4 linked regions of the Azoarcus sp. KH32C genome follow. The protein of the gene in region 1 interacts with the protein of each later gene in a pairwise test. Links are inferred from orthologs where the notes say so. Each region holds a gene or a part of one and is shown in the gene's direction. Other genes may lie near its edges.

Region 1 (7,375 bases):
CAGGCGATTGCCCGACTCCTCGATGATCCGCGTCGAGAATTCGACGTGCGCCTTCGCAATCTCCATCTCCAGCCGGCTCAGCCTGCCGGCCTTCTTCAGCACGCGCTCGGGCAGGCGCAGCTTGCCGATGTCCTGCATCATGCCCGCCACGCCCATCACCGTCGTACCTTCGTCGGAAAATCCGAGATGGCGAGCGAACACCATCATGTGCACGGTGACATCCAAGGCGTGGTGGTAACTGCTGCGATCGTAGCGTTTCAGGCGAATCAGCCATAGCAGCGCGTCCGGGTTGCGCTTGACGCTCTGCATCATGCTTTCGACGCTGCCGGCGACTTCCTCCAGGTCCGGCCGGCGATTTTCCCGCACATCGGTCAGGATCTGGTCGAACACGCTTTCCGCGTGCGCGAAGGTCGGCGTCGCCCGCAGCAGTTCGCGTTCGACGGACTGCGTCTCCGGGCGGTCGCCGCGGGCCTCGCCCGCCAGGCGCTGCACCGTTTCGGCATCGACCCTCCCCTTGCGAACCAGCGCCAGCACTTCGAGGAAGCCGGGCTGCTGGTCATCGGCCGGGCGCTCCTGGAACTGGATCGGGCGCCGGCCCACTGAGCGTCCCACCGTGGACGCCACATCTTCGGCGCCAGCTTCCGCGTAATGCTCGCCGATCGAACGGGTGCGGTCGATATAGATGAAGCGGCACAGCGAACGCAGCTTCGCGAGCGTTGCGTCGTCCTCGATCAGGAATCCCTGCAGCAGGAAAGGCGTCTCGATCCACGGGCGGTCCAGCTCGACGACGAACATGCCGACCGCGGCGTCTGCCGCTGCCACGAGTTCCTGTCGAGCCGTCGCTGGCGGCTTGGCCTTCTTCGCTGCCATCCGGTTCTCTCTTGTTCCGCGCGTGCCGGCCATCCGGCTTATCTATATAGTATGGCGCAAACCGCCGCCGGACGCCGCCTGCCATGCATCTTTGATCCCCCACGCGGGCGTGCGTACCGTCGCCCGCTGTTCTTTAATGAAGAATCCGCCCTTCGCGTAACAGGAGAAGGCCGCATGCGCGATCTTGCGTTGCCAGCCGAGTCGTCCGGGGCTGCCGCCGGAGACGACGACCTCCATGACGACGCCTTCGTCGAATCGCTCCGCCGCCAGATGTTGCGCTTTGCGACGCTTCAGCTGTCCGACCGCGATCTCGCCGAGGACGCCGTGCAGGAAGCCCTCGTCGGCGCACTGCGCAATGCCGCCTCCTTCAGCCGGCGCTCGGCCCTCCGGACCTGGGTCTTCGCGATCCTGCGCAACAAGATCGCCGACATCCTGCGCCACAAGGAGCGTGTCGTCGATGCCGGCAGTCTGCGGCGGGACGACGACGAGGAAGACGAGGACTTCTCGGCGCTCTTCGACCAGCGTGGCTACTGGCAGGCCGACAGCCACCCCGCCGCCTGGGGCAATCCGCAGGAATCGCTGCGCGAACAGCAGTTCTGGCGCATCTTCGAGATCTGCCTCGACGGACTGCCGCCCGGCCAGGCGCGCGTATTCATGATGCGCGAGTTCATCGAGCTCGAATCGAACGAGATCTGCGCAGCCGCCGGTGTCACCATGAGCAACCTGAACGTGATGCTCTACCGTGCCCGCATGCGCCTGCGCGAATGCCTCGAGCTGCGCTGGTTCGCCAATGGAGAACGGCCGTGCTGAAATGCCGCGACGTCACCCGCCTGTACTCCGAGTCGCGCGACCGTCCGCTGACGCTGCGCGAAAGGCTGTCGCTGAGGATGCACATCCTGTGGTGCGACGGCTGCCGGAACTTCGGCAAGCAGATGCGCTTCCTCAGCGACGCGATGCATCGCTTCGCCAAGGGCGACGGGGACAAGCGGCAGGATTAGCGCTCGGGCGGCGCAAGCGGAACCCGCAGCCGTTCACGATGCCGAATGGCTCTCTCCCGGAGTCCCCGAAGGAAAGCACATGATCGAGCTCTACTACTGGCCGACGCCGAATGGCCACAAGATAACGATGTTCCTCGAAGAGGCCGGCCTCGAATACCGCATCCGGCCTGTCGATATCGGCGCGGGCGACCAGTTCAAGCCCGAGTTCCTGGCGATTTCGCCGAACAACCGCATGCCCGCGATCGTCGACACCTCGCCCGCGGACGGCGGCGAGCCCGTGCCGGTGTTCGAGTCGGGCGCGATCCTTCTCTACCTGGCCGAAAAAAGCGGCCAATTCCTGCCGCAAGACCTGCGCGGACGCAAGTCGGTCACCGAATGGCTGTTCTGGCAGGTCGGCGGCCTCGGCCCGATGGCGGGGCAGAACCACCACTTCGGCCTCTATGCGCCGGAGAAGATCCCCTACGCGATCGACCGCTACGTCAAGGAAACGAACCGGCTGTACGGCGTCATGGACCGCCGGCTGGAGGAGCGGTCCTTCCTCGCCGGGGAGGACTATTCGATCGCGGACATGGCCTGCTATCCCTGGATTGTCCCCTGGAAGCGCCAGCAGCAGGATCTCGACGAGTTCCCGAATCTGCGCCGCTGGTTCGACGCGATCGCGTCCCGGCCGGCAACCGTCCGCGCCTACGCCCAGGCGGAGCCGTACGCCAATCGTCCCGCCGTCACCGAGGAAAGCCGCAAGCTCCTCTTCGGGCAGACGGCGCAGAGCATCCGCCAGCAGTCGGGGCGATAGCCGCGCTTGCGGGCCGATGCCGGCAATAAAAATTTTCTCGTTTGCCCGTACTTGAAATCGCTTGGGGCCGTCCCTATTATTAGCACTCGTTGGCAGTGAGTGCTAACGGCCGCGGCACCTCCCATCCCGCGGCCCGCGCGAATTTTCTGCGGGCACCGTTCCCGCACTGTTGAAACAATAAGGAGTGAGTCAATGAAGATCCGTCCCTTGCATGATCGCGTGATCGTCAAGCGCCTGGAAGCCGAACGCAAAACCGCCAGCGGCATCGTGATCCCCGACTCGGCGGGCGAGAAGCCCGATCAGGGCGAAGTCCTGGCCGTCGGCAACGGCAAGATCCTCGACGACGGCAAGGTCCGCCCCATGGCCGTCAAGGTCGGCGACAAGGTCCTGTTCGGCAAGTACTCGGGCCAGTCCGTGAAGGTCGAGGGCGAGGAACTGCTCGTCATGCGCGAAGAAGACATCATGGGTGTGGTCGAGGCCTGAGCCTCCCTCCGCCCTGACAAACGAATTCAAGGAGCAATGAAGAATGGCAGCTAAAGAAGTCAAGTTCGGCGATTCCGCCCGTGCGCGTATGGTCGAAGGCGTCAACATCCTGGCCGATGCGGTCAAGGTGACCCTGGGCCCGAAGGGCCGCAACGTCGTGCTCGAGCGCTCCTTCGGCGCCCCGACCGTCACCAAGGACGGCGTGTCGGTTGCCAAGGAAATCGAACTGAAGGACAAGTTCGCCAACATGGGCGCGCAGATGGTCAAGGAAGTCGCTTCCAAGACCTCCGACATCGCCGGTGACGGTACCACCACCGCGACCGTGCTGGCCCAGTCGATCGTCCGCGAAGGCATGAAGTACGTCGCCGCCGGCATGAACCCGATGGACCTGAAGCGCGGCATCGACAAGGCTGTCATCGCCACCATCGAAGAGCTGAAGAAGCTGTCGAAGCCCTGCTCGACCAACAAGGAAATCGCCCAGGTCGGTTCGATCTCCGCGAACTCCGACGCCGACATCGGCGAGATCATCGCCCGCGCGATGGACAAGGTCGGCAAGGAAGGCGTCATCACCGTCGAAGACGGCAAGAGCCTGAACAACGAACTGGACGTGGTCGAAGGCATGCAGTTCGACCGCGGCTACCTGTCGCCGTACTTCATCAACAACCCGGACAAGCAGGTCGCGATCCTCGAGAACCCGTTCGTCCTGCTGTTCGACAAGAAGATCTCGAACATCCGTGACCTGCTGCCGGTGCTCGAGCAAGTCGCGAAGGCCGGCCGTCCGCTGCTGATCATCGGCGAAGACGTCGAAGGCGAAGCGCTGGCGACCCTGGTCGTCAACAACATCCGCGGCATCCTGAAGACCTGCGCCGTCAAGGCCCCGGGCTTCGGCGACCGCCGCAAGGCCATGCTCGAAGACATCGCCATCCTGACCGGCGGCCAGGTCATCGCCGAAGAAGTCGGCCTGACCCTCGAGAAGGCCACCCTGGCTGACCTCGGCCAGGCCAAGCGCATCGAGATCGGCAAGGAAAACACCATCATCATCGACGGCGCCGGCGAAGCCGAGCGCATCGAAGCGCGCGTCAAGCAGATCCGCGTGCAGATCGAGGAAGCGACCTCCGACTACGACCGTGAAAAGCTGCAGGAACGCGTGGCGAAGCTCGCCGGCGGCGTTGCAGTGATCCGCGTCGGTGCCGCGACCGAAGTCGAAATGAAGGAAAAGAAGGCCCGCGTCGAAGACGCGCTGCACGCCACCCGTGCTGCCGTTGAAGAAGGCATCGTCCCCGGCGGCGGCGTCGCGCTGCTGCGTGCCCGCGCCAACCTGACCAACCTGAAGGGCGACAACCACGACCAGGACGCCGGCATCAAGATCGTGCTGCGCGCGATGGAACAGCCGCTGCGCGAAATCGTCGCGAACGCCGGTGACGAGCCCTCCGTGGTCGTCAACAAGGTTGTCGAAGGCACTGGCAACTTCGGCTACAACGCCGCGACCGGCGAGTACGGCGACATGGTCGAGATGGGCGTGCTGGACCCGACCAAGGTCGAGCGCACCGCGCTGCAGAACGCCGCTTCGGTTGCCGGTCTGATGCTCACCACCGACTGCATGGTCGGCGAGCTGCAGGAAGACAAGCCCGCGATGGGCGGCATGCCCGGCGGCATGGGCGGCATGGGTGGCATGGACATGGGCATGTAATGCCCCGCTGATCCCTGCGATCATCGTCCGGGCGTTCGCGCCCGGCACGGACGGCCCCGCTTCGGCGGGGCCGTTTGCTTTTGGGGGCTCTCAGGACGTGCGAAATGCATTGGCGCGGGCACTGCAATGCGCGCAACATGCGGGGAAGCGTGTGATAATTACTCAGATATCCGAAAAGGCGGTCCGGAGCATCTGGCTGGTTGGCCGGACGCTCCGGGGGCGGAACGCGCTGGCGGCGGGTTCCGTCTCGTGACCGGTAAAAGGAGAACAGCGGGTGTGAATCTAGGCGTGCCCGCTTACACGCAACTTACATCCTGATTCCAATGCGGATTCTTCTGGCTGAAGATGATTTCGTCATCGCTGACGGTCTGGGCCGCGCCCTGAGGCGAAGCGGCTTTGCGGTCGATCACGTGGCGACCGGCGCCGATGCGGATACCGCTTTGGCATCGCAGCCGTTCGATCTGCTGATCCTCGACCTCGGCCTGCCGAAGCTGCCCGGCATCGAAGTCCTCAAGCGCCTGCGGGCGCGCAAGTCCGCAATGCCGGTGCTGATCCTCACCGCGCAGGACGGTGTCGACGATCGCGTGCGGGGTCTCGATGCCGGTGCCGACGATTACCTCACCAAGCCCTTCGCATTGCCCGAGCTCGAGGCGCGCGTGCGCGCGCTGACGCGCCGCGGCACCGGGCAGGCGCGCTGCATCGAGGTCGGGAGTCTCTCGTACGACCAAGCCGACCGGGTCGTGAAGATCAACGGCCAGGTGGTGGAGTTTTCCGCGCGCGAGGTCGGCCTGCTGGAAGTGTTCATCCTGCGGGTGGGGCGTCTCGTCAGCAAGGATCAGCTCGTCGATCACCTGTGCGGCTGGGGCGAAGAGGTGTCGAGCAACGCGATCGAGGTATATGTCCATCGCCTGCGCAAGAAGCTCGAAGACAGCGGCGTGCGGATCGTGACGGTGCGCGGCCTCGGCTATTGCCTGGAAACCGTGGATGCTGCCCAGGCGGCGAAGGGCTGAACGGGCGGCCGGGGCGACGCGTGTCCCGGGCCAGCCGAATTCACTGTTCGGCGAGATCCTCGACTGGATGCTCGCGCCGTTGCTCTTCCTGTGGCCGATCTCCATCATCGTCACCCATAACGTCGCGGACAGCATCGCGAACCAGCCGTACGACCGTGCTTTAGCGGACAGTGTGCGGGCGCTCGCCCGGCTCGTAACGCTCGAGGACGGCAAGGTCGCGGTGCATTTCCCGGCCCCGCCGCGCGCGATGTTCCGCGCCGACCAGGACGACGTCGTCTACTACCAGGTCGCGAACGAAAGCGGCGAGTTGATCACCGGGGATCGCGAGATCGGCTGGATCGCGCCGCCGGCCACCGTGCTGCCCGAGGACGTGATTTATCGCGACGACGTGATCGCCGGGGAAGAGGTGCGTGTCGCCTACCAGTTCCTGCGGCCGTGGCCCGAGCCTGCGAGCCCGCTGGTGCTCGTGCAGGTCGCCGAGACCCGCAACAAGCGTAGCGACCTCGCCTCGCGCGTCGTCACCGGCGTGCTGTTGCCGCAGTTCGCGATCATCCCGCTGGCGGTGGTGCTCGTGTGGGTCGGCCTGACGCGTGGCATCGCGCCGCTCAACCGCCTGCAGAGCCTGATCCGCCGGCGGCGGCCGACCGACCTGTCGCCGATCGAGCCGGCGAGCGTTCCGGAGGAGGTGCGCCCGCTGATCGTCTCCTTCAACGACATGATGGCGCGGCTCGAAGAGAACCTGCATGCCCAGCAGCGCTTCATCGCCGATGCGGCCCATCAGATGCGCACGCCCTTGACCGGTTTGCGCATGCAAACCGAACTCGCGCTGCTCGAAACCGATCCGGACGCCTTGCGCAATTCGCTCTCGCATATCGCAAAGAGCACGGAGCGCGCCGGCCACCTGATCAATCAGCTTTTGTCGCTCGCGCGCGCCGAAGCGAGTTTCGAGAAGCTGTATGCGGTCGAGCAGGTCGACCTGCGGGCGATCGTGCGCGACGTCGCGCTCGAGCTCTTTCCCCGCGCCCAGGCGAAGAGCCTCGACCTCGGCGTCGAGGGCGGCGCGGAGGCGCTGCTCGTCGAGGGGAACCCAGTGCTGCTGCGGGAGATGGTCAAGAACGTCATCGACAACGCCATCAAGTACACGCCTCCGGGCGGCAGCGTCACCGCGCGGGCGCGGCACGCAGGGGCGCCCATCTTCGAAGTCGAAGATACGGGCATCGGCATCCCGGAGGCCGATCGCGAACGAGTATTCGAGCGCTTCTATCGTGTGCTCGGCAGCGGCGAGGACGGCTCCGGCCTGGGCTTGCCCATCGTGCGCGAGATTGCCGAGCTGCACCGCGCGACCGTGACCCTGAACGCAAACCCACGAGGGCAGGGCACCCTCGTTCAGGTCGTCTTCCCTCGCGGCGTCCAGCCGCCGCCTGTGCCGGTGTACGGCGATTTCCCCCTCGGCTGACTCCTCTGGTTAACTGAAAAATCTATTTATGGGGTCATTTGGTGTTCGTAAGGGCGGCGTAAGTCTCCGGGATTA
Region 2 (4,137 bases), 2.5 Mb from region 1 along the record:
AGCCCTGACCGGAAAATCGGTCAAGACCGTCGACGCGAAGGACCTGCGCCCGGACGCAGCCCCCGCCGCCCCCACGGTGCCCGACGCGCCAGCGCCGGCACAGCAACAAGGGCCGCGCCGAGCCAGATTCGGCGTCGATTACCAGTACCACGCCAAGTATCAGGAACACGAACAGACACGATTCGCTGCGCAAGGCACCGTCAAGACGGCCGACGGGCAGGAGATCCGCTTCAAGCTCGACCTTTCCATGGAGCGCAACTACAGCGAAACCAAGGATGTACAGATGCGTCTGGGCGACGCGCAGATGAAGGATCCGCTCGTACTCGACTTCGCAGGTCCCGCCGCCGCGCTCTCGGATACACGCTTTTCCTTCGACCTCGACGCCGACGGCACTGCCGAATCCCTCCCGATGCTCGCAGGCGGCACCGGTTATCTCGCAATCGATCGTAACGACAACGGGCGCATCGACGACGGCGGCGAATTGTTTGGCCCCTCGACCGGCAGCGGCTTCGGTGAACTCGCCGCGCTCGACAGCGATAAGAACGGCTGGATCGACGAGTCCGATGCCGCTTTTGGCCAACTGCGCGTATGGTCACCCGCGACGGAAGGCGCAGGAAGCCTCAAGACTGCCGCCGAAGCCGGCGTGGGCGCGCTCTATCTGGGCAATGTGGCAACGCCGTTTTCCTTGCGCGGGGCGGCCAACAACAGCCTTGGCGAAATGCGCACCAGCGGCGTCTATCTCCATGAAGATGGAAGCGCGGGAACCGTCAACCAGATCGATCTGAGCGTCTAGCGACAGCCGGCCCCGCTCAATCCTCGACCAGTTGCAGGTCGAGAATCGTGGTCGCGGTGATTTGCCCGGCCGCAGCCGGTTCGCCATGCTGAGCGAGTGCCCGCGCCGCGGCGCCGAGACGTTTGGCCACGACCGTCGACAAGGTCGTACGGAACAACTCCCGCAGTTCGTCGGTCGCCAGTGCAAGCGCAGCGGGATGGATTTCGGCATACGCGCAGCGGGCAGTGGCAACGATCGACATCGGATGCCGGTGATCGATATTGTCGAGCCAGGCCAGTTCACCGAATACTTCACCCGGACCAAGACAGGACACCCGCCGCCCCTCAACGGAGACTTCCACCTCGCCCTCGATGAGGATCCCGAAACGCTGATCGGCATCCCCTTCGCGGATCAGCAGCGCGCCAGGCTCGGCGGCACGCCAGGAGCAGATTCTCAGCACTTCCCACAGCTCGACATCACCGAACTCGGTGAAGAAACTGAGCTTGCGCAGTTGCGAAAAGCGCGTGGTATCGGGCGGAACGTAACGATCGTCGACGATCTGGAAACGTACCGCGGTGAGGTCCTTGGCGAACTCCGCCCCGTTCTTGTAACGGGAATACAGATCCTTCTCGAGTGCCTTGCGGATCACGGCGTCCATCTGCTCGGGCAGTTCCGGATTGAGCTGCGACACCCGCGGAGGATCAGCATTGATGATCTTGTAGATCAGCTGCGCCGGATTGCTCGCCCGGAACGGCAAGCGTCCCGTCAGGAGGTGGAAGAGCACCACTCCGAGCGAATACAGGTCCGTCTTCTGGTTCAGCGGATAGCCCTTGATCTGCTCAGGGCTCATATAGGCAGGCGAGCCCACCCCCATGATGAAGGTCGAGTCCGCCTCCACTTTCTTGTTGATGTTGAGCGCCAAACCGAAATCGGTGATCTTCACGTTGTCGCGATCATCGACCAGGATGTTCGCCGGCTTGATGTCACGATGCACGATCCCCTGACGATATGCGTAATCCAGCGCCATGCAGCACTTGAACACGATGCCGATCGCGCGGTGGACGGGCAACATCCGCTCGAAACCGCAGAACCGCTCCAGCGACTCGCCGGGAAAATACTCCATCACCACGTAAGCCTGGGATGGCTCCACTTCGGCCTCGTGGATGCGGATGATGTGGGGGTGGTCCAGACGGCTTGCGACCGCCTTCTCCGCCTTCAGCAACTTGAGCAGGCGCCGGTTCCACTTTGCCTCGTCGCGGCTCCGGTCCTGGAAGCGGATCAGCTTGATCGCCACGGGCTCCGGCCAATCCGGCGATTCGCCCATGTAGACGACCGCCGTCGCACCGCGCCCGACCTCCTTCACGATGCGGTACTTGCCGATTGTCCGGGGAATATCGCTCATCGCCGATCCGTACGTTCCCGCAATCATGCTCAATGAGTTATGAGGATTGGTCAATCCTGACACAGCCGCCCCGGCATCGGCAACACACGAAACATTTTTTTGGATCTCCCCTTGAAAAAGGCGACCCCGTCCCCACTTCGCAAACGTTAATGAAGACAGGGAGTTTCGACCCATGCAGGAAAACAAGCCGTCCGCCGACATCCAGGGCGAACTGCCGGAGAATGTCGCGACCTCGCAATCCGCCCCCCCCCAGTCGAACGATCAGGGCGCCGCAACCCAGCCGGATACGATGCCGAGCATTGAGGAAACCCTGCGCCAGGCCGAATTGAAGGCTACCGAACACTACGACGCCTGGCTTCGCGCCAAGGCCGAAGGCGAAAACATTCGTCGCCGCGCTCAGGAAGACATCGCCAAGGCCTCGAAGTTTGCCGCCGAAAAATTTGCTAACGCGATGCTGCCCGTCAAGGACAGCCTCGAAGCCGCCCTTGCAGTCGAGAACCAGACGCTCGAGAGCCTGCGCGCTGGCGTAGACCTCACCCTGAAGCAACTCACCTCCGCGTTCCAGGCTGCTGGCGTCGCCGACGAAAATCCGGTCGGCAGCCGCTTCGACCCTAACCGCCACCAGGCCATTGGCATGGAAGAGGCCGACGTCGAGCCGAACACCGTGATCAAGGTCCTGCAAAAGGGCTACATGCTCAACGAGCGCGTGTTGCGTCCCGCGATGGTCGTGGTCTCGAAGGCAAAAAGCGCCTGACGACACCTTGAAAACGCGGAGCCAACCCGCATCTAACGAACAACCGAACTTCCGGTGAGGCGTAAAGGTCGCGAACCGCGACAACACCTTCGCCACAGACTGAAAAGGAACAGATATGGGCAAGATCATTGGCATCGACCTGGGCACCACCAACAGCTGCGTCTCCGTGATGGAAGGCGGCAAGCCCAAGGTCATCGAAAACTCGGAAGGTGCGCGCACCACCCCCTCCGTCGTCGCCTACGCCGAAGACGGCGAGATCCTCACCGGTGCCCCCGCGAAGCGTCAGGCCGTCACCAACGCCAAGAACACCCTGTTCGCCGTCAAGCGCCTGATCGGCCGCCGCTTCGAAGAGAAGGAAGTGCAGAAGGACATCGACCTGATGCCCTTCACAATCGCGAAGGCCGACAACGGCGACGCCTGGGTCGAAGTGCGCGGCAAGAAGATCGCCCCCCCGCAGGTCTCGGCCGAAGTGCTGCGCAAGATGAAGAAGACCGCGGAAGACTACCTCGGCGAGGAAGTCACCGAGGCCGTCATCACCGTTCCCGCCTACTTCAACGACAGCCAGCGCCAAGCCACCAAGGACGCAGGCCGCATCGCCGGCCTCGAAGTCAAGCGCATCATTAATGAGCCGACCGCGGCCGCCCTCGCCTTCGGCATGGACAAGAAGCCGGGCGACTCCAAGATCGCCGTGTATGACCTCGGCGGCGGCACCTTCGACATCTCGATCATCGAGATCGCCGACATCGACGGCGAACACCAGTTCGAAGTGCTCGCGACCAACGGCGACACCTTCCTCGGCGGCGAAGACTTCGACCAGCGCCTGATTGACTACATCGTCACCGAGTTCAAGAAGGACCAGGGCGTCGACCTCAAGAACGACGTGCTCGCGCTGCAGCGCCTGAAGGAAGCCGCCGAAAAGGCCAAGATCGAGCTCTCGTCGTCGCAGCAGACCGAAGTGAATCTGCCCTACATCACGGCCGACGCGACTGGCCCGAAGCACCTGGCGATCAAGATCACCCGCGCCAAGTTCGAATCGCTGGTCGACGACCTCATTGAGCGTACGATCGAACCCTGCCGCATCGCACTGAAGGACGCCGGCATCAAGGTCTCGGACATTGACGACGTGATCCTCGTCGGCGGCCAGACGCGCATGCCGAAGGTTCAAGACAAGGTCAAGGAGTTCTTCGGCAAGGATCCGCGCAAGGACGT
Region 3 (7,477 bases), 130 kb from region 1 along the record:
TCGCGCGGCGCCGTTCGGGCGAGCTCTTCATGCTGAATGTGCTGCTGATCACCCTTGGGCTCGCGTGGCTGTCGGAGGAGGTGGGGCTTTCGCTCGCGCTGGGGGCGTTTCTCGCGGGCATGCTGATCTCCGAGACGGAATTCCGCTACCAGGTGGAGGAGGACATCAAGCCGTTCCGCGACGTGCTGCTGGGCCTCTTTTTCGTCACCGTCGGCATGTTCCTCGATTTTCGGCTCATTGCCGCCAACCTGCCGGCCGTGCTCGGCATGGTCGCGGGCCTGCTGCTGATCAAATGTGCGATCGTGGTGGCGGCGTCGCGGGCATTCGGCTCCTCGCCCGGGACCGCGCTCCGCACCGGCCTATGGCTGTGTGCGGGCGGAGAGTTCGGCTTCGTGATCGTGTCGTACGTCGATGGCCTGGCGCTGCTGCCGCCCGAATTGCTGCAAGTGACCGTCGCGACGCTGGTCCTGTCGATGCTGCTCGCGCCCTTCGTCGTGCAGGCGAGCGATCGCATCGTGATGCGCTTCGTGGCGTCCGAATGGCTGTTGAGGTCGATGGAACTGACGCGGGTTGCGGCCCAGGCGATGAACACGTCCCGCCACATGATCATCTGCGGCTACGGACGCAGTGGTCAGTACATGGCGCGGTTCCTTGAGCAGGAGGGCATCGGCTACGTCGCCCTCGACCTCGATCCGGAAAGAGTGGGCGAGGCTGGCACGGCCGGCGATACGGTCGTCTACGGCGACGCGTCGCGCCACGAAACATTGATGGCGGCAGGTATCATGCGCGCCAGTGCGCTCGTGATCTCGTTTTCCGACGTCGATGCAGCGCTGCGGGTGCTGCATCGCGCGCTTTCGCTGCGGCCGGATCTGCCGATCGTCGCGCGTGCCGGCGACGAAAAAGACATGGAGCGGCTGGAGCAGGCCGGGGCCGCAGAGGTCGTTCCCGAAGCCTTCGAGGGCAGCATCATGCTCGCCTCGCACGCCATGGCGTTGATCGGCGTCCCGCTTAATCGCGTGGTCCGCCGCATCCGCGACGTCAGGAACCAGCGCTACGCGCTGATGCGCGGCTTCTTTCACGGTGCTTCCGACGCGGTCGATGGGCCGGATGCCGGCCAGATGCGCCTGCATACCGTGACGCTGCCGGCCGGGGCTCATGCGGTCGGAAAGACGATCGGGGCGCTTGGGCTGGAGGAGTTTCGCGTGACCGTCTCTGCGGTGCGGCGCCGCAACATTCGCGGCGTATTGCCGGGGGTCGAGACGCAGATGCTGGCGGGCGACGTCGTGGTCCTGCTCGGCGTTCCTGCCGATCTCGAGCTGGCGGAAGCGCGCCTGCTCAACGGCTGACGATGGGGAGGCGCGGGGGAATCCTCGTGCGTGCCTCTTGCAACGCCGACATTTGCCCAACGGTGGCAGATTGCTGCACTGCGTCTGCTAAACTTAATGGTTTGTGAGTTTCCGCGAGGGCGTCCGGACTTGGTCTCCGAAACCGAAAATCTGCTGGTAAGCCTGAAGGATGTCCGCTTTGCCTACGGCGAGCGCGAGGTCCTGCGCGGAATCGACCTGAAAGTGCCGCGAGGCAAGGTCGTTGCGATCATGGGGGGGAGCGGTTGCGGCAAGACTACGCTGCTGCGCCTGATCGGCGGCCAATTGCGCGCGACTGCGGGCACGGTCGAAGTCGCCGGCCGCAACGTCTCGTCGCTGTCGACGGCCGAACTCTACGCGCTGCGCCGGCGCATGGGGATGCTGTTCCAGTTCGGTGCGCTCTTTACCGATATGTCGGTGTTCGAGAATGTCGCGTTTCCGCTGCGCGAACACACCGACCTGCCCTCGAGCCTGATCCGCGACATGGTGCTGATGAAACTGAATGCAGTCGGGCTGCGAGGCGCGGCGCAGCTCAAGCCGGCTGAGCTGTCAGGCGGCATGGCGCGTCGCGTCGCACTGGCCCGTACGATCGCGCTCGATCCGATGCTGATCATGTACGACGAGCCTTTCGCCGGCCTGGATCCGATTTCGCTCGGGGTGATCGGCCAGTTGATTCGCAAGCTCAACGACGCCCTTGGCGCGACGACCATCATGGTGACGCACGACATCATGGAGTCGCTGCAGATCGTCGATTACATCTACTTCGTCTCCGACGGCAGCATCGTCGCAGAGGGGACTCCCGACGAGCTCCGCGCGTCGAAGGACCCGTGGGTGTACCAGTTCATCCATGCCGAACCCGACGGTCCGGTGCCCTTTCACTACCCGGCGGAGCCGCTGGCAGAGAGCCTGATCGGCGGGAGGGGGGCATGAACGGCATACTGAATGTCGTGCGTCGTCTCGGTAACATGGTCACCGAGGCGGTGTGGCGAATCGGATTCGGGGCGCGTTTCTTCATGCTGCTGCTGCGTCATTCCGGGCAGTCGCTGACGCGCGTGCACCTGACGGTGCGCGAGATCTACTTTTCGGGGGTGCTGTCGCTCCTGATCATCGTTGTCTCGGGGCTGTTCGTCGGGATGGTGCTCGGCCTCCAGGGGTACGAGACGCTGCAGCGCTACGGTTCGGGCGATGCGCTCGGCGTGCTCGTCGCGCTGTCGTTGACGCGCGAACTCGGCCCGGTTGTGGCCGGGCTGTTGTTCGCTAGCCGGGCAGGCCTCGCGGTCACCGCCGAGATCGGGCTGATGAAGACAACCGAGCAGCTCGAGGCCATGGACATGATGGCGGTCAATCCGATCGCCCGCGTCGTGGCGCCGCGCTTCTGGGGGGGCGTGATCTCGATGCCGCTCCTCGCGGCGCTGTTCTCCGCGATGGGGGTCTTCGGCGGCTGGCTGATCGGCGTCGTCTTCATCGGCGTCGATGACGGCGCGTTTTGGTCGCAGATGCAGGCGGCGGTGGATTTTCGCTTCGACATCATGAACGGCGTGATCAAGAGCTTCGTCTTTGGTGCCACCGTTGCGCTGATCGCCGTGTTCGAAGGCTACGATTGCACGCCGACCGCGGAAGGCCTGTCCCGCGCGATCACCCGCACCGTCGTGACCTCCGCGCTGGCAATCCTGGCGCTCGATTTCGTGCTTACATCTCTTATGTTCCGAGGGCAGTCATGAGCCGTACAACGCTCGACCTGTGGGTCGGTTTCTTCGTCGTCATCGGTATGGCCGCGGTGATGTTCCTTGCGCTCAAGGTCGGCAATCTTGGCACGGCCAATAGCGCGCAGACCTACCAGATAACCGGCCAATTCGACAACATCGGCGGTCTCAAGATCCGGGCGCCGGTGAAGAGCGCCGGCGTGGTCGTCGGGCGCGTTACCGAAATCCGCTTCGACACCAAGAGTTACCGCGCGGTGGTGGGCCTCTCGATCGATTCGCGTTATCAGTTTCCGCGTGACACGATTGCGACTATCCTGACGTCCGGGCTCCTCGGCGAGCAATACGTCGGGCTCGAACCTGGCGGCGACGAAGAGCCGCTGAAGTCCGGCGATGCGGTGCAGATCACCCAGTCGGCGGTTGTCCTGGAAAAGCTGATCGGCCAGTTCCTGTTCAGCAAGGCGTCCGAAACGCCTGCGGCGAACGGGGCAGCCCACTAAAGAACAAGAATGAGCAAGAAATCCTCCCCCAACCGGATCCTGACGGCCGCGCTTTCCGCCTGCGTGCTGCTGCTGGGCGCGTGCTCCGTGAAGTTCGCGAACCCGGACGACCCGCTGGAAAGCTACAACCGCGCGATGTTCGGTTTCAACGAAAAGGTCGACGAGGCCGTGCTGAGACCGGTCGCGCAGGCCTACGAGACCGCCACGCCGCTGCCCGTGCGCACCGGGATCGGCAATTTCTTCGGGAATGTCGGCGATCTGTGGATTGGCGGCAATAATCTGTTGCAAGGCAAGGTGGTCGACGCCCTGAGCGATTGGGGGCGTTTCGTGGTTAACTCGACGGTCGGCATCCTCGGCATGTTTGACGTCGCGACCGAAGTCGGTCTCGACAAGCACGACGAGGATTTCGGCCAGACGCTCGGGCGCTGGGGGGTCGGAGAGGGCGCGTATTTCATCGTGCCTTTCTTCGGGCCGCGGACGATCCGTGATGCGGCCGTGTTGCCGGTCGATGTGACTTTTGGCGACAACGTTTGGGCCATCAAGGACATCGCGCTGCGGAACAGCCTGACCGCCTTGCGGCTCGTCAACGCGCGCGCGAACCTTCTGGGCATCGACAAGACGCTCGAGGAAGGGACGCTGGACAAGTATTCATACGCGCGCGACTTCTATCTGCAGCAGCGTCGCTACCGCGTCTATGACGGCAATCCACCGGCCGAGGATTTCGATTCGAACGGGGGCGCCGCCTTGCCGCCGGGCTACGCCACCGATGTCGGCGTGCAGGCCGCGCTGGGTGATCTTGAATTGGTGAAGTTGGGCGAGCGCCGCGACTGATATCGCGCCGCCCCTTGAGGTGATAAGGATGAAAAGGTTTTTCCTGCTGCTTTCCACGTTGTTCTTCCTGGCGCCTGCCGTGCATGCGGCCGATGCCGCGAAGGCGCCCGATGCGCTGGTGCGCGAAGTCAGCGACGACGTGCTGACGATCGTCCGCAAGGACCGCTCGATCCAGTCGGGCGACACGCGCAAGGTCATCAACCTGGTCGAAGACAAGGTGCTGCCGCACTTCAACTTCCGCCGCATGACGATGCTGGCGGTGGGCAAGGACTGGCGCAGTGCGACGCCCGAGCAGCAGGACAAGCTGGTCGATGCCTTCCGCACCCTGCTCGTGCGCACCTATTCCAACGCGCTGACGCAGTATCGCGACCAGACGATCCAGTACAAGCCGCTGAAATTCGCGGAGACCGACAGTTCGGTGCGCGTGCAGACGGAAGTCCGCCAAGCCGGTTCCCAGCCGATCGGCATCGACTACTCGCTGGAAAAGACTCCCGACGGCTGGAAGGTGTTCGACGTCGTCGTGGCCGGCGTCAGCCTCGTCACCAACTATCGTGGCACCTTCGCCCAGGAAATCCGCGTGGGCGGCGTCGACGGGCTGATCCGCTCGCTCGAGCAGAAGAACCGCGACCTGGAGGCCGTGTCGCGTTCATGAGCCCGGCCGATGCCCAAGTGCTGGCCCTGCAGGGGCCGTTGACGATTGCCAGTGTCGGCGAATGGCGCGAGCGCGGGCGCGAGTTGGCACGCAAGGGCGATCTCACGATCGATCTTTCCGCCGTTACCGAGGCCGACTCGGCTGCACTCGCGGTCCTTATCGACTGGTTGCGTACCGCGCGGGGCGCGGGCCACACCCTGACGCAACGGGGGATGCCAGGCGGGCTTTGCAGTCTCGCCGCCCTGTACGGCGTCGATGAACTCATTCCGGCCCAGGCCTGAAAGCGATCCGGATCGATGACGCTTCCCGCGATCCGTATCGTTTCGGTTACCAAACATTACGGTACCCTGAAGGCACTGGCCGGCGTCGACCTCGAAGTCGCGCAGGGGGAATTCTTCGGCTTGCTCGGCCCCAACGGCGCGGGCAAGACCACGCTGATCTCTGCGCTATCCGGCCTCGTCCGTCCGGACAGCGGCATCCTCGAAGTGATGGGGCACAACGTCGTCACGGATTACCGCAATGCGCGGCGCAATCTCGGCGTCGTGCCGCAGGAGTTGGTGTTCGATCCCTTCTTCTCGGTGCGCGAACTGCTGCGGATCCAGTCCGGGTATTTCGGCATCCGCGGCAACGACGACTGGATCGACGAGATCCTGACGAACCTGGATCTCACCGCCAAGGCGGGCGCCAACATGCGCACCTTGTCGGGCGGCATGAAGCGGCGCGTGTTGGTTGCCCAGGCGCTGGTGCATCGTCCGCCGGTGATCGTGCTCGACGAGCCGACCGCCGGCGTGGACGTCGAGTTACGCCAGGGCTTGTGGCAGTTCATCCGCAAGCTCAACCGTGACGGCCATACGATCGTCCTGACCACGCACTACCTCGAAGAGGCCGAAGCCTTGTGTGGCCGCATCGCGATGCTGAAGGCGGGACGCGTCGTCGCACTCGACACCACCGACAACCTGTTGCGTCGCTTTGCCACGCACAGCCTCGGCCTGCGGCTCGACCGCCCCGAGCTCGCTGTGGCGCTGGGAGCGAACGGCGCCGGCAATGGCTGGATGGAGTTCCCGCTGGAGCGTTTCGAGGATGTTGAACCGCTGCTTGCGCGCGTACGCGAAGCCGGCGCGAGCATCCTCGAGATGCGGCTCGGCGACGCGGACCTCGAGCGTGTCTTCATGGAGGTCATGAGCCATGCATGAGGCGCGCCTGCTCGGGTTCCGTACGCTGCTTTACAAGGAAGTGCTGCGCTTCTGGAAGGTCAGCTTCCAGACGGTCGGCGCGCCGGTGCTCAATGCGATCCTGTACCTGCTGATTTTCTCGCATGTCCTCGAGCGTCATGTCACGGTCTACGGCGAGATCGCCTACACCACCTTTCTCGTACCGGGGCTCGTGATGATGTCGCTGTTGCAGAATTCGTTCGCGAACAGCTCGTCGTCGCTGATCCAGAGCAAGATCACCGGCAACATCATCTTCGTGCTGCTGCCGCCGCTGTCCCACCGCGAGTTCTATGCCGCCTACGTGATCGCCTCGGTCGCGCGCGGCCTCTTCGTCGGCTGCGGCGTGCTGCTGGTGTCGCTACCTTTTGTCGCGCTGCCGATCTCGTCGCCCGGCTGGATCGTCGCCTTCGCGGTCCTCGGCGGGGGTATCCTGGGTTCATTGGGCGTGATCGCCGGCATCTGGGCCGACAAGTTCGACCAGCTCGCGGCCTTCCAGAACTTCCTGATCATGCCGCTGACGATGTTGTCCGGCGTCTTCTATTCGATCCATACCCTGCCGCAGGTCTGGCAGGAGGTCTCGCACATCAATCCGTTCTTCTTCATGATCGACGGTTTCCGCTACGGCTTCTTCGGCCAGTCCGACGTGTCGCCGTGGCTGAGCCTGACGGTCGTGAGCGTCAGTTTCGTGTTACTCGCGGTGCTGACCCTGGCGATGCTCGCCCGGGGTTACAAACTGCGGGCTTGAGGGAATCAACATGTTCGAAGCAGCAGAAATCAAGCGTCTCATCGAGCAGGGCATGGCCTGCGAATTCGTGGCAATCGAAGGCGACGATGGTGTGCATTTCACCGGCATCGTCGTCAGCGCCGAGTTCGAAGGCAAGCCGAAGGTGCGCCAGCACCAGGCCGTGTATGCGACGCTCGGCAAGCTCATGGGCAACGAAATCCACGCCTTGCAGCTGCAGACCTACACGCCGGGCAAGTGGGCCGAAGTCCGGACCGACCTCGGATTCTGAGCCGCGCGCGATGGACAAGCTTCTGATTGAAGGCGGCGCTCGCCTGTCGGGCGAGATCGCCATTTCCGGCGCGAAGAATGCTGCGCTGCCCATCCTCTGTGCCGCGCTGCTGACGCGCGAGCCGATCACGTTCACGAACGTGCCGCAGTTGAAGGACATCGGCACGTTGCTGAAGCTCCTCGGGCAGATGGGCGTGAAGGTGGCGC
Region 4 (7,762 bases), 660 kb from region 1 along the record:
AACTGATCGACGGCGAAGGGCACGTCGTCGACGTGCACGATGTCGAGCAGCGGCCTGCCCGGCAGGTCGTCCGGGGAACAGCCGAGGATGCGTTCGAAGGCGGGGTTCGCGCGCCGGAAAACGCCGTCGAGGCCGACAATGCACAGCAGGTCGAGCGACAGGTTGAACAGCCGGTCGCGCTCCTTCTCGACCTGGACGCGGCGCTGCACGTGGGTGCGCAGCAGCCACAGGGTCCACAGCACGATCACCGACAGCCCGATGATCATCGCGGTCGGCAGCATCTGCGGCAGCTGGCTGCTGGTGCGGAAGGCGGTCGCGCGCAGGCTCAGGCCGTTGCCCGGCGGATCGAGCGCAATCGAATACGAGATGCTCTCGTCGATCGCCCGAACCCCCGAGTTCGCGGCCAGCGTGTCGCCCTTGGCACCGAGCAGCGTGAGGCGGTACTTCTCGTCGAACCAACTCGGCACGAGGTGGCGCACCATGCGGTCGATCGAATAGACGCCGACGATCGCGCCGAGGAATTCGCGGCCATGACGCACCGGCACGTAGACCTCCAGCACCATGCGGTTACGCGGATTGACGTAAGCCTCGCCGTAGGCGGCGCGCCCCAGGTCGCGGGCGCGGTAGAAGGCGTCGGTCTGATTCGCGGACAAGGCGTCGCCGGTGAGCCAGTCGGTGGTGTCGAACGGCGCGGACCAGCGCACGACTTCCTCGGGCCCCACCCAGACGATGTTCACGAGTTCGCCGTTGTTGGCGATGTACTGGTTGGCGCGGACCTGAAAGCCGTCGAGATTCAACGCATCGGCGGCAAGATCACGGGCCGCCTGGCCGAGGAATTCCTCGGTCGCCTGCATGTGCAGACGCATCGTCTGCTCGGCCCACTGCACGTCGCGGGCGACGGCGTTGCGCTGGCTCTCGACGTCGCGCGCCTGCAGCAGCCAGACGAGCGCGAGCATCGTCAGCGCGAAGATGCCGACTGCGACGTAAGGGGCGGTCCAGTACCAGCGGGCCTGGCCGAGGCGGCCTGAGTCGGAAAAATGGGGCATCGAAATCGGGACTATCGGGAGAAACGGGACAGGCGCGTAAGAGCGCCGCAGATGCCTTGAGGGATTGTCGATGGCATCGCGCCGAGCGGCAATCGGGGTTTTTCCGTAGCGCCTCGCGGCCGGCAACCAGGAAACATCGTCCATGAACGGCTTGGGGTTTTCGCCAATTCTACGCTGCTGCCATCGGCCGTACATTGTGCGGCCATCCTTCTTCAACCCGAGTGATTCCAGCGTGCTGCGCCTCCTGGTTGCGCTTCTGTGCCTCGTATCCCTCGCGGAACCCTCCGTCGCGGCCGCCCCGGCGAGCCCTGCCGGCCCGCTCAGGATCGGCGTGTCCGGCCCCTTCACGGGCGGGTCGAGCCCGATGGGCATTTCGATGCGCGAGGGCATCCGCATCGCTGCGGCCGAAATCAACGCCGGCGGCGGCGTGCTCGGACGCCCGGTCGAACTCGTCGAACGCGACGACGAAGCACGCAACGAGCGCGGCGCCCAGGTCGTGCAGGAACTCATCGACCGCGAACACGTCGTCGCAGGGCTCGGCATCGCCAACACTGGCGTCGCGCTCGCGAGCCAGCGCTTCTACCAGCAGGCGCGCATTCCGATCGTTACTTCGGTGGCGACCGGATCGCTGATCACCAAACAGTTCCTGCCGCCGCAGCACCCGGACAACTTCGTCTTCCGCGTCTCGGCGAGCGACACGCTGCAGGCGGCGATGATCGTCGCCGAGGCCGTCGACCGCCGCGGCATCAGGCGCGTCGCGATCTTCCACGACGCGACCAACTACGGCCAACTCGGCCGCGAGGACCTCGAAAGGACGCTCAGCGAGCGCAACATCGTGCCGGTCGCCGTCGAGCGCTTCCAGATCCCGCAGCCCGACATGAGTTCGCAGCTGCGCCGGGCGCGCCAGGCGGGCGCCGAGGCGATCCTCACCTACGGCATCGGCCCCGAGCTCGCGCAGATCGTCAACGGCATGGCCCGCCTCAACTGGCATGTGCCGCTGATCGGCAGCTGGACGCTCGCGATGTCGAACTTCATCGACAATGCCGGCCCCAACGGGGAAGGCGCCCGCATGCCGCAGACCTTCATCCCCGAGCCGACGACGCCTCGCCGCAAGGCCTTCCTCGACGCATGGAAAAACGCCACCGGAAGCGCGCGCATTCCGGTCCCACCGGCCGCTGCGCAAGGGTATGATTCCATGCTTCTGCTCGCGGCCGCGATCCGTCAGGCCGGCAGCACCGACGGCGATCGAATCCGCGAGGCGCTCGAAAACCTGCAAGAAAGGGTCGAGGGGGTCATCATGACTTACAACCGCCCGTTTTCGAAGGAACGCCACGAGACCATCAACAGCGTCCATGACATATTCATGGGCGAAGTGCAGAATGGGCGAGTCGTGTTCGCCTACGACGAGGACCGCCGCCGGGCATCGCGCCAATGATGCGCGCGGCATCCGCCGCTTTTCCTGATCGGCCGGGAGAAAATCCTCTCCCTCCCTCTCCATCTCCCGGCCGATTTTTTTCCGCTTTTCCGCGCTTTCTTGATTTTCCCCGTTTTGGGCGCCTTCGCAGGCGCCCGTTGGCGTTCGCTCGCCTCCTTTGCGGCCGCCCGCTTTGGACGTTTTTCCGCCAACCACCGAACGGCCGCGTCATCGTCTGCGCAGCGTTCGGGGAAAAAAGTTATTGCGCATCCTGAAAAGTGATTTTATAGTGTGAAAACCGTCGCTGATCATCGGAATCGGCAACTCACGGTTTTAACTTCGCCCGCTTCACGAAAGCGGGATTCGCTAACAGCTGGGCTCAACGTTTGAGGAGACAGAGCATGGCCGCGACACCCAACGTAACGCTGCAATCGGACCCCGACACCCTGGAAACCCAGGAATGGCTGGACGCCCTCCAGGCCGTCGTCGCCAATGAAGGCCAGGACCGCGCGCATTTCCTGATCGAGAAGCTGATCGAGGCCGGCCGCGAGGAAGGCATCGACATCCCCTACTCGGCAACGACCCAGTACATCAACACCATCCCCGCCGCACAGCAGCCGAAGTACCCGGGCAACCCGGACATGGAGATCAAGCTCCATTCGTACATCCGCTGGAACGCGATGGCGATGGTCGTTCGCGCCAACAAGCACACCAACGTCGGCGGCCATATCGCATCGTTCGCGTCCGCGGCTGCGCTCTACGACGTGGGCTTCTCGCACTTCTGGCGCGCCCCGACCGCCGAGCACGGCGGCGACCTGATCTTCTTCCAGGGCCACTCGGTCCCCGGCGTCTATGCACGCGCCTTCATGCTCGGTCGCCTGACCGAAGACCAGATGGACAGCTTCCGCCAGGAAGTCGACGGCAAGGGCATCTCGTCCTACCCGCACCCCTGGCTGATGCCGGACTTCTGGCAGTTCCCGACCGTGTCGATGGGCCTCGGCCCCCTGTGCGCGATCTACGCCGCGCGCTTCATGAAGTACATGGATTCGCGCGACATGGCCAAGGCGCAGGACCGCAAGGTCTGGGCCTTCCTCGGCGACGGCGAGACCGACGAAGTCGAATCGCTGGGCGCGATCGGCATGGCCGCGCGTGAAAAGCTCGACAACCTGGTCTTCGTGATCAACTGCAACCTGCAGCGTCTGGACGGCCCGGTGCGCGGCAACGGCAAGATCATCCAGGAGCTGGAAGCGGAATTCCGCGGCGCCGGCTGGAACGTCATCAAGCTCGTGTGGGGCACGCACTGGGATTCGCTGCTCGCCCGCGACACCAAGGGCCTGCTGAAGAAGCGCATGATGGAATGCGTCGACGGCGAGTACCAGACTTTCAAGGCCAAGGACGGCGCCTACGTGCGCGAGCACTTCTTCAACACGCCGGAACTGAAGGCGATGGTCGCCGACTGGACCGACGAGGAAATCTGGCGCCTGAACCGTGGCGGCCATGACCTGTTCAAGATCTTCTCCGCCTACAAGGCAGCGGTCGAGCACAAGGGCCAGCCGACGCTGATCCTCGCCAAGACCGTCAAGGGCTTCGGCATGGGCCAGGCCGGCGAGGCGATGAACATCTCGCACCAGCAGAAGAAGCTCGACGAAGAGGCCATCCGCCGCTTCCGCGACCGCTTCGACATCCCGGTGCCGGACGACAAGATCGCCGAACTGCCCTACCTGAAGTTCGCCGAGGACTCGCCCGAATACAAATACATGATGGAGCGCCGCGTGCAACTCGGCGGCTTCCTGCCGCAGCGCCGCCGCAAGGCCGATCCGCTGCCGGTGCCCGCGCTCGACAACTTCGCCGCGCTGCTGAAGGCCTCGGGCGAAGGCCGCGAGCTGTCGACGACGATGGCGATCGTGCGCATCATGAACACCCTGCTCAAGGACAAGCAGATCGGCCGCCACGTCGTGCCGATCGTCCCGGACGAGTCGCGCACCTTCGGCATGGAAGGCATGTTCCGCCAGTACGGCATCTGGAACCAGGAAGGCCAGAACTACGTGCCGGAAGACCATGACCAGCTGATGTTCTACAAGGAATCGAAGACCGGCCAGGTGCTGCAGGAAGGCATCAACGAAGCCGGCGCGATGGCCGACTGGATCGCCGCCGGCACCGCGTACTCGGTGCATGGCGTGCAGATGGTGCCCTTCTACATCTTCTATTCGATGTTCGGCCTGCAGCGCACGATGGACCTGTGCTGGGCGGCTGCGGACCAGCGTACCCGCGGCTTCCTGATCGGCGGCACCGCCGGCCGCACCACGCTGAACGGCGAAGGCCTGCAGCACGAAGACGGCCACAGTCTCGTGATGGCCAACATGATCCCGAACTGCGTCAGCTACGACCCGACCTTCCAATACGAAGTCGCGGTGATCGTGCAGGACGGCATGCGCCGGATGTTCGCCGAGCAGCAGGACGTGTACTACTACATCACGGTGATGAACGAGAACTACGAGCATCCCGAGATGCCTGCCGGCGCCGAAGCCGACATCGTCAAGGGCATGTACGCGTTCCGTAAGGGCGGTGAAGGCAAGCTGCGCGTGCAACTGCTCGGTTCCGGCACGATCTTCCGCGAAGTCATCGCCGCGGCCGACCTGCTGAAGAACGACTGGGGTGTCGAGTCCGACATCTGGGGCTGCCCGAGCTTCAACGAACTCGCCCGTGACGGCCAGGATGCCGAGCGCTGGAACATGCTGCACCCGATGGAAGCGCCGCGCCTGTCGCATGTCGCGAAATGCCTGAAGGACGCGACCGGCCCGGTGATCGCCTCGACCGATTACATCAAGATGTTCGCCGAGCAGATCCGTCCCTTCGTCAAGGGCACCTACGTGACGCTGGGCACCGACGGCTTCGGCCGCTCCGACACCCGCGAGAAGCTGCGCCACTTCTTCGAAGTGGATCGCCACTGGGTCACGGTTGCCGCGCTGAAGGCGCTCGCCGACGACGGCCTGATCGAGCGCGAAAAAGTGGCCGCCGCGCTGCTGAAGTACAACCTCGATCCCAACAAGCCGAACCCGATGAGCGTCTGAGAGAGCGAGGGAGACTAGAACATGAGCCAAATCATTGAAGTGAAAGTCCCGGACATCGGCGATTTCGACGCGGTGCCGGTCATCGAACTGTTCGTGAAGGTGGGCGACACCATCAAGGTCGACGACGCGATTGCGACGCTCGAATCGGACAAGGCGACGATGGACGTGCCGTCGTCCGCCGCGGGCGTGGTCAAGGAAGTGCTGGTCGGCGTCGGCGACAAGGTCTCGGAAGGCGTCGCGCTGATCAAGGTCGAGACGGCCAACGGCGCGAAGGCCGAAGCGCCTGCCGCTGCGCCGGCGCCCGCTGCCGCCCCTGCCCCGGCTGCTGCCGCTCCGGCACCAGCCTCTGCTCCGGCTGCAGCACCTGCCGCCGCCGCAGGCCCGGTCGAAGTCGCGGTGCCGGACATCGGCGACTTCTCGGAAGTGCCGGTGATCGAGCTCTTCGTGAAGGTCGGCGACACGATCAAGGTCGATGATGCGATCGCGACGCTCGAATCCGACAAGGCGACGATGGATGTGCCGTCGTCCGCCGCCGGCGTCGTCAAGGAAGTGAAGGTCAAGGTCGGCGACAAGGTGTCGATGGGCACGGTGTTGATCGTCGTCGAAGGCGCTGGCGCCGCGCCGGCCGCGGCCGCTGCTCCGGCACCGGCTGCCGCTCCGGCTCCGGCCTCGACCCCGTCGGGCGCGGTCCCGGCTGCATCGACCGCGGCGTTCAGCCAGTCGGCACTGTCCGCGCCGCCGCAGGGCGCCGCCCCCGCGGCCCCGTCGGCCGTCACGCTCGGCGGCAAGGTCCACGCGAGCCCGTCGGTGCGCGCCTACTCGCGCGAACTGGGCGTCGATCTCGCCCAGGTCAAGGCGACCGGTCCGAAGGCCCGCATCCTGAAGGAAGACGTCACCGCCTTCGTGAAGGGCGCGATGCAGACCGGCGTCGTTCCGGGCAAGGCCGCCCCGGCTGCCGCGGGCGCGAGCCTGGGCGGCGGGCTGGACCTGCTGCCTTGGCCGAAGGTCGATTTCTCGAAGTTCGGTGAGATCGAATCCAAGCCGCTGTCGCGCATCAAGAAGATCTCCGGCCAGAACCTCGCCCGCAACTGGGTGATGATCCCGGCCGTGACCTATCACGAAGACGCCGACATCACCGACCTCGAAGCCTTCCGCGTCCAGATGAACAAGGAGTATGAGAAGTCCGGCAAGAAGCTCACGATGCTGGCCTTCATCATCAAGGCGTCGGTGCGCGCGCTGCAGCAATTCCCCGAGTTCAACACTTCGCTCGACGGCGACAACCTGATCTACAAGAAGTACTTCAACATCGCGTTCGCCGCCGACACGCCGAACGGGCTCGTCGTGCCGGTGATCAAGAACGCCGACAAGAAGAGCGTGTTCGAGATCGCCGCCGAATCCGGCGAGCTCGCGAAGAAGGCGCGCGACGGCAAGCTCGGCCCGGCCGACATGTCCGGTGCGTGCTTCACGATCTCCAGCTTGGGCGGCATCGGCGGCACCTACTTCGCGCCGATCGTCAATGCGCCGGAAGTCGCGATCCTCGGCGTCAACAAGTCGGTGATGAAGCCGGTGTGGGACGGCAAGCAGTTCGTGCCGCGCCTGACCCTGCCGATGTCGCTGACGGCCGACCACCGCGTCATCGACGGCGCGCTCGCGACCCGCTTCAACGTCTATCTCGCTCAACTGCTGGCCGACTTCCGTCGGGTCATGCTGTAAGGAGGCCGCGCCATGAGCCAAGTTGAAGTCAAGGTTCCGGACATCGGCGATTTCGATTCCGTCCCGGTGATCGAGCTGTTCGTGAAGGCCGGCGACACCATCAAGGTCGACGACGCGATCTGCACGCTCGAGTCCGACAAGGCGACGATGGACGTTCCGTCGTCGGCGGCCGGCGTCATCACCGAAGTGCTGGTGAAGGTCGGCGACAAGGTTGCCGAAGGCACCGTGCTGCTGAAGGTCGAGGCTGCAGGCGCCGCGGCGGCTGAGGCACCGGCGGCTGCTCCGGCTCCGGCTGCCGCCCCGGCGGCACCGGCCGCTGCTCCGGCTGCAGCTCCGACCGCTGCCAGCCATGCCGGCGGTGCCGACATCGAGTGCGACATGCTCGTGCTCGGCGCCGGCCCCGGCGGCTATTCGGCCGCGTTCCGCTCCGCCGACCTCGGTCTCAAGACCGTGATCGTCGAGCGCTATGCGACCCTCGGCGGCGTGTGCCTGAACGTCGGCTGCATCCCGTCGAAGGC

Evidence for each region.
Region 2: the proteins of groL (region 1) and grpE interact in binary tests that used the Escherichia coli proteins (3 or more experiments, as listed by UniProt). The link is inferred for Azoarcus sp. KH32C from one-to-one orthologs.
Region 3: the proteins of groL (region 1) and AZKH_RS03670 interact in binary tests that used the Escherichia coli proteins (3 or more experiments, as listed by UniProt). The link is inferred for Azoarcus sp. KH32C from one-to-one orthologs.
Region 4: the proteins of groL (region 1) and aceE interact in binary tests that used the Escherichia coli proteins (3 or more experiments, as listed by UniProt). The link is inferred for Azoarcus sp. KH32C from one-to-one orthologs.

The regions. Positions count from the first base shown.
Region 1 is NC_020516.1:948,712-956,086, forward strand. What follows is about bases 2,639-5,510. They hold groL (chaperonin GroEL), read left to right. Parts: upstream 2,639-3,187; coding sequence 3,188-4,834; downstream 4,835-5,510. Other genes in these bases: AZKH_RS04305 (glutathione binding-like protein), read left to right, coding at 2,639-2,661; groES (co-chaperone GroES), read left to right, coding at 2,854-3,144; AZKH_RS04320 (response regulator transcription factor), read left to right, coding at 5,158-5,510. In the rest of the region: AZKH_RS04290 (HD-GYP domain-containing protein), read right to left, coding at 1-870; AZKH_RS04295 (RNA polymerase factor sigma-70), read left to right, coding at 1,045-1,680; AZKH_RS04300 (zf-HC2 domain-containing protein), read left to right, coding at 1,674-1,868; more of AZKH_RS04305, read left to right, coding at 1,948-2,638; more of AZKH_RS04320, read left to right, coding at 5,511-5,844; AZKH_RS04325 (sensor histidine kinase), read left to right, coding at 5,819-7,300.
Region 2 is NC_020516.1:3,465,980-3,470,116, forward strand. Bases 1,264-4,137 are described here. They hold grpE (nucleotide exchange factor GrpE), read left to right. Parts: upstream 1,264-2,346; coding sequence 2,347-2,928; downstream 2,929-4,137. Other genes in these bases: AZKH_RS15295 (serine/threonine-protein kinase), read right to left, coding at 1,264-2,174; dnaK (molecular chaperone DnaK), read left to right, coding at 3,044-4,137. Also shown: AZKH_RS15290 (hypothetical protein), read left to right, coding at 1-793; more of AZKH_RS15295, read right to left, coding at 810-1,263. UniProt on the Escherichia coli protein: Participates actively in the response to hyperosmotic and heat shock by preventing the aggregation of stress-denatured proteins, in association with DnaK and GrpE. It is the nucleotide exchange factor for DnaK and may function as a thermosensor.
Region 3 is NC_020516.1:818,703-826,179, forward strand. The notes cover bases 395-3,368. They hold AZKH_RS03670 (ABC transporter ATP-binding protein), read left to right. Parts: upstream 395-1,442; coding sequence 1,443-2,294; downstream 2,295-3,368. Other genes in these bases: AZKH_RS03665 (monovalent cation:proton antiporter-2 (CPA2) family protein), read left to right, coding at 395-1,346; mlaE (lipid asymmetry maintenance ABC transporter permease subunit MlaE), read left to right, coding at 2,291-3,085; mlaD (outer membrane lipid asymmetry maintenance protein MlaD), read left to right, coding at 3,082-3,368. In the rest of the region: more of AZKH_RS03665, read left to right, coding at 1-394; more of mlaD, read left to right, coding at 3,369-3,564; AZKH_RS03685 (VacJ family lipoprotein), read left to right, coding at 3,574-4,395; AZKH_RS03690 (phospholipid-binding protein MlaC), read left to right, coding at 4,424-5,047; AZKH_RS03695 (lipid asymmetry maintenance protein MlaB), read left to right, coding at 5,044-5,328; AZKH_RS03700 (ABC transporter ATP-binding protein), read left to right, coding at 5,344-6,240; AZKH_RS03705 (ABC transporter permease), read left to right, coding at 6,233-7,003; AZKH_RS03710 (BolA family protein), read left to right, coding at 7,014-7,271; murA (UDP-N-acetylglucosamine 1-carboxyvinyltransferase), read left to right, coding at 7,282-7,477. UniProt on the Escherichia coli protein: Part of the ABC transporter complex MlaFEDB, which is involved in a phospholipid transport pathway that maintains lipid asymmetry in the outer membrane by retrograde trafficking of phospholipids from the outer membrane to the inner membrane.
Region 4 is NC_020516.1:1,608,813-1,616,574, reverse strand. The notes cover bases 2,473-5,731. They hold aceE (pyruvate dehydrogenase (acetyl-transferring), homodimeric type), read left to right. Parts: upstream 2,473-2,861; coding sequence 2,862-5,531; downstream 5,532-5,731. Other genes in these bases: aceF (dihydrolipoyllysine-residue acetyltransferase), read left to right, coding at 5,553-5,731; AZKH_RS07125 (ABC transporter substrate-binding protein), read left to right, coding at 2,473-2,481. Outside these bases: AZKH_RS07130 (PAS domain S-box protein), read right to left, coding at 1-1,046; more of AZKH_RS07125, read left to right, coding at 1,279-2,472; more of aceF, read left to right, coding at 5,732-7,244; lpdA (dihydrolipoyl dehydrogenase), read left to right, coding at 7,257-7,762. UniProt on the Escherichia coli protein: Component of the pyruvate dehydrogenase (PDH) complex, that catalyzes the overall conversion of pyruvate to acetyl-CoA and CO(2).